DNA from 2 places in the Amycolatopsis camponoti genome. Region 1 is predicted to be linked to the other one. Evidence: riboswitches for the same ligand, from Rfam matches in the RefSeq annotation. Region 1 holds a riboswitch; the other holds the start of a gene.
The links. A riboswitch is a leader RNA that binds a small molecule or an ion and turns the genes downstream of it on or off. The one in region 1 is predicted to bind glycine.
Positions count from the first base shown of each region.

Region 1 (2,388 bases):
GTAAAACGCCGCAAGAGGTTTGAACCATCGGCTCCGGGGTACGGCGAACGGTGCAAAGGCTCATCCGACCGTTGAGGCTTGCCGCGCGTCGCGTTGACCGGTGTTCTCCTGGCGCTTACCGTCGAAGGAGGTAAATCGCCACGGTGTGATTCACGGTCTGGGGCCGGACCGTGGCGATTGATCTCCGGCGGGTCCCACTCCTGGGACCGTCCGGCTGTCATTCGCCGGCCGTCAGGTCGGGCGAGGGGAGGCTTGCGTGGTCGAGGCTGGTTCCGAGAAGCAGCCTGTTGGTGTCGCGGCTGGCGAGCAGGGTGAGCTGTTCCCCGACAACTCGCTGCCGGACGAGCTGGTGGGATACCGCGGCCCGGCTGCGTGCCAGATCGCCGGGATCACCTACCGCCAGCTGGACTACTGGGCCCGGACGAAGCTGGTCGCACCCAGCATCCGCACGGCGCACGGTTCCGGCTCGCAGCGGCTGTACTCGTTCAAGGACATCCTGGTCCTCAAGGTCGTCAAGCGGCTCCTGGACACTGGCGTCTCCCTGCACAACATCCGGGTCGCCGTCGACCACCTGCGCGTCCGCGGAGTCCGCGACCTCGCACGCGTCACCCTGTTCTCCGACGGCACCACCGTCTACGAATGCACCTCGCCCGAGGAGATCGTCGATCTGCTCCAAGGCGGCCAAGGCGTCTTCGGCATCGCGGTCAGCGGCGCCATGCAGGAGATCAGCGGCACCATCCACGAGTTCCCGGCCGAACGCGCCGACGGCGGCGTCGTCGAAACCCACGAGCCGGACGAGCTGACCCAGCGCCGCAACGCCCGCAAGACCGGGTGATCATCGCCGCGGGGAGGCGAGTAAGATCCTCCCTGCGGTCGACGAATCCGCGCGGGAGAGTCCGAGTCACACCACGAGCTCGGCGCCGAAGGAGCAAGTCCTCCCCGGAACCTCTCAGGCACCCCGGACCGCGCGGACTAGACGCCTCTGGAAAGCGGGTCGTCAGGACACAACCTGGTGGCCCCGCCGACGGTGCAAGCCCGGCTCAACCTCGGGTGAAACTCTCAGGCGCCCCTCGGGGTACGGACAGAGTGGGGAGGGTTCCGCGCTCGCGGGTGAGCTGCGCTCGCGCTGCGCGCTCACCCGGCTCGCTCCGGAGTGTCTTGTGGGGGTGCAACCCCCACACCCCGCCCGGCGGGCTCCGCCCCCGGACCCCCGCCGTGGTCACCTTCCGCTCTAGAGTCGGCTTGGTAAGACACCGCCGTTCGGGAGGCCATCGTGGATCTGTCGCTTGCCTCGCTTGAGCAAGGTGTTCCCTTTGCCGAGCGGCACATCGGGCCAGGGCCCGGCGAGCTTCGGCGGATTCTCGATGTTGTCGGGGTCGCTTCTCTTGACGAGCTCTCCGAGCGTGCTGTTCCCGAGTCGCTTCGCTCCTCCGCTCAGCCGCTCGAGCTGCCGCCCGCTGCCAGTGAGGCCCAGGCGCTCGCCGAGCTGCGGGAGCTCGCCTCGCGGAATCGGCCGATGGTCCAGATGATCGGGCTCGGGTACCACGACACCGTCACTCCGCCCGTCATCCGGCGGAACGTGCTCGAGAACCCCGCCTGGTACACCGCGTACACGCCTTACCAGCCCGAGATTTCGCAGGGTCGGCTCGAGGCGCTGCTCAACTTCCAGACCATGGTCGCCGACCTCACCGGGCTGCCCGTCGCCAACGCCTCCATGCTCGACGAGGCCACCGCTGCCGCCGAGGCCATGACGCTGGTGCGGCGGGCCGGGAAGTCCGCGTCACCCCGGTTCGTCGTCGACCGGGACACCCTGCCGCAGACCCTCGCCGTCCTCCGGACCCGCGCCGAACCCCTCGGCATCGAACTCGTCGTCGAAGACCTCTCCCAGGGCCTGACCGGGCTCGGCCTCGGCGGCGACTTCTTCGGGGTCCTGCTGTCCTACCCGGGTGCGTCCGGCGCGGTGCACGAGTTCGACTTCGCGATCGCCGACGCCAAGAAAGCCGGCGCCGCGGTGATCATCGCCGCCGACCCCCTCGCCTTGACGCTGCTGCGGTCGCCGGGGGAACTGGGTGCCGACGTCGCCGTCGGATCCACCCAGCGGTTCGGCGTCCCGCTCGGCTTCGGCGGTCCGCACGCCGCCTACCTCGCCGTCCGGAAAGGCCTGGAGCGGCAGCTGCCCGGCCGGCTCGTCGGCGTCGCGAAGGACGCCGACGGCGCGCCCGCGTACCGGCTCGCCCTCCAGACTCGCGAGCAGCACATCCGCCGCGAGAAGGCGACGTCGAACATCTGCACCGCGCAGGTCCTGCTGGCGGTGATGGCGTCGATGTACGCGGTGCACCACGGACCCGAGGGGCTGCGCGGGATCGCGCTGCGCGCCCACCGGATGGC
Region 1 covers NZ_CABVGP010000004.1:436,899-439,286, forward strand. The annotation lists gene AA23TX_RS49005 (MerR family transcriptional regulator) at 257-835, shown strand; glycine riboswitch at 878-976, shown strand; gene gcvP (aminomethyl-transferring glycine dehydrogenase) at 1,271-2,388, shown strand, end outside.

Region 2 (2,388 bases), on a different contig from region 1:
GTAGCCGAGCGGGACGCCGAAGCGCTGCGTCGAACCCGCCGCGACGTCGGCGCCGAACTCGCCGGGCGCGGTGACCAGCGTCAGCGAGAGCAGGTCGGCGGCGACGGTGAACAGCGCGCCCGCGGCCTTCGCCGACTCGGAAATCGCGTGGTAGAAGCCGCGGCCACGCAGCACGCCGGACGCGCCCGGGTACTGGACGACGACGCCGAAGAAGTCGTCCGGCAGGCCGGTCAGCAGGTCGCGGACCTCGACCTCGATGCCCAGCGCTTCGACGCGGGTCCGCACGACGGCGATGGTCTGCGGCAGGCACTCGGCGTCGAGGACGACCTTGTTCGATTTGGACTTCGACGCGCGGCGCATCAACGTGACGGCTTCGGCGACGGCGGTCGACTCGTCGAGCAGCGAGGCGTTCGCGGTGGCCAGGCCGGTCAGGTCGGCCACCATCGTCTGGAAGTTGAGGAGGGCTTCGAGCCGGCCCTGGGAGATCTCCGGCTGGTAGGGCGTGTAGGCGGTGTACCAGGCCGGGTTCTCGAGGACGTTGCGGCGGATCACGCCGGGGGTGACGGTGTCGGAGTAGCCGAGGCCGATCATCTGCGTCATCGGCCGGTTGCGGGCAGCGAGGGCGCGCAACTCCGCGGTGGCTTCCTCTTCGGACGCGGCCGGCGGGAGGACCAGGTCACGGGTGGCGCGGATGGCGGTCGGCACGGCCGCGCCGACGAGGGCGTCCAGGCTGCCGTAGCCGCACTCGGCCAGCATCTTCGCGCGTTCGGCCTCGGACGGGCCGATGTGGCGGGCGTCGAACTGCGTGGAAGTGATGGGGAGCTCCTCGGGCCTGGGCACACAACGGTGCGCTGGGAACTCCCCCTCTGTCATGGCACCTGAGAGTTTCACCGTGCGGGACACGGCTTTCACCTTGGGTGAGACGCGGGTGCGCCTGCTTTCCAGAGTGGCCTCGCACGAAGCGGTAACAGGTACCTGAGAGATTCTGGGGAGTTTGCTCCTTCGGTGCCCCACTGACTTCGTGGAGGCTCTCCCGCCTCGGCTCTACGGCCCGATCTGCAGTTGTGACGGTCACGGTACCTGCCGGGTTCGAGGTCCGTCTACTTCACCCGGGCAACGCCACATCACCCTTCGAGCGCGGCTCGATCCGCGACGCGCCGCACGACGCCCCCGGCCAGCACCGGTGGCCGGCGCACCCGGCCCGAGGGCAGGACCAGGCGTTTCAGCGGCCCGCCCACCGGCACCGGCGGGTGCCCGGCACCCAGCAGCACCTGCTCGACGATCTGCTCGGCGAACCAGGCCACCGAGTCGTTGAGCCGGTCCAGCGAGGGGCCGTCGCCGTCGAAGACATCCTCGTCGGCGAGCGTGACCTCGAAGTACGCGCAGCCCGGCGGGACCGAGATCGCTTCCTCGATCGCCCGCGCGCCCGCCAGCGGGTCTGCGAAACCCGCTTCGAGCAGCGGCTCGCGGTAGATCCGCGCGGCCCGCTCGCGCATGCGGGGGCCGTAGCGGACCACGACCGGGAGCCGTCCGGTCAGGTCCGGCACGGCCAGGCCGTGCAGCAGCATGATCGGCGGCACCGAGTGCACGAGCCGCGGCGCGGGCTCGGCCAGCTCGCGGGCCGTGATCCGGACGCGGTCGGCCATGGCGTCCGGGAGGCCGAAGTAGCGGAAGTCGACGTTGCCGAACCCGAGGCCGTCGGCGACCAGCGACGCGAGCAGCTCGCCGTACCCCCAGATCGGCGACAGCACGACGACCGGCGGCGCGGCGACGACCGGCGACGGCACGGGCGGACGCGTCGCCTCCTGCTCGGGCACCTGGATCACCAGCCGCGGCGGTTCGTGCCAGTCGTGCACCTCGGCGACCCGCCAGTACAGCCCGAGCGGGCGCCACAGCTCGCCGAGGACGTCGTGCTCGAGGATCCGGCGCACCTCGGCGTCGTCGTGGGGAAAGCCCGGCGGCGCCACGACGCCGACGTAGTGGTGGTAGGTGACGCGGACCTCGTCGCCGCGGGTGGCGGAGCGGATCCGCATCTCCCAGTCGACCGGCGACGCGGCGATGAGGTTGGCCACCTGCGTGCCGGGCGAGGAGTAGACGAGCGCGGTGGCCTGCCGGAGGAACTGCCCGGCCTGGTCGATGCCCTCCCGCAGTGCTTTCGCGGCCTGCGCGACGTGCACCGGGCTGGCCAGGCTGTCGGGCAGCACCCCGGCGACGCGCAGCAGCTCGGCCTCCCCCAGGCCGGTGACCTCGGCGAGCTGGGCCCAGTGGTCGAAGACGGTCACCTTCGGCGCGTGCCGATGTTCGATCCAGCTGCGCAGCGTCGACGTCGGAACGCCGATCCGGCGCGCGGCCTCGTCCAGAGACAGGCCCCGCGAGCGGATGCCGGTC
Region 2 covers NZ_CABVGP010000002.1:836,977-839,364, reverse strand. The annotation lists gene gcvP (aminomethyl-transferring glycine dehydrogenase) at 1-816, opposite strand, end outside; glycine riboswitch at 953-1,046, opposite strand; gene AA23TX_RS24450 (helix-turn-helix domain-containing protein) at 1,125-2,388, opposite strand, start outside.
Region 2: another riboswitch for glycine. It lies ahead of gcvP (aminomethyl-transferring glycine dehydrogenase); the one in region 1 lies ahead of gcvP (aminomethyl-transferring glycine dehydrogenase).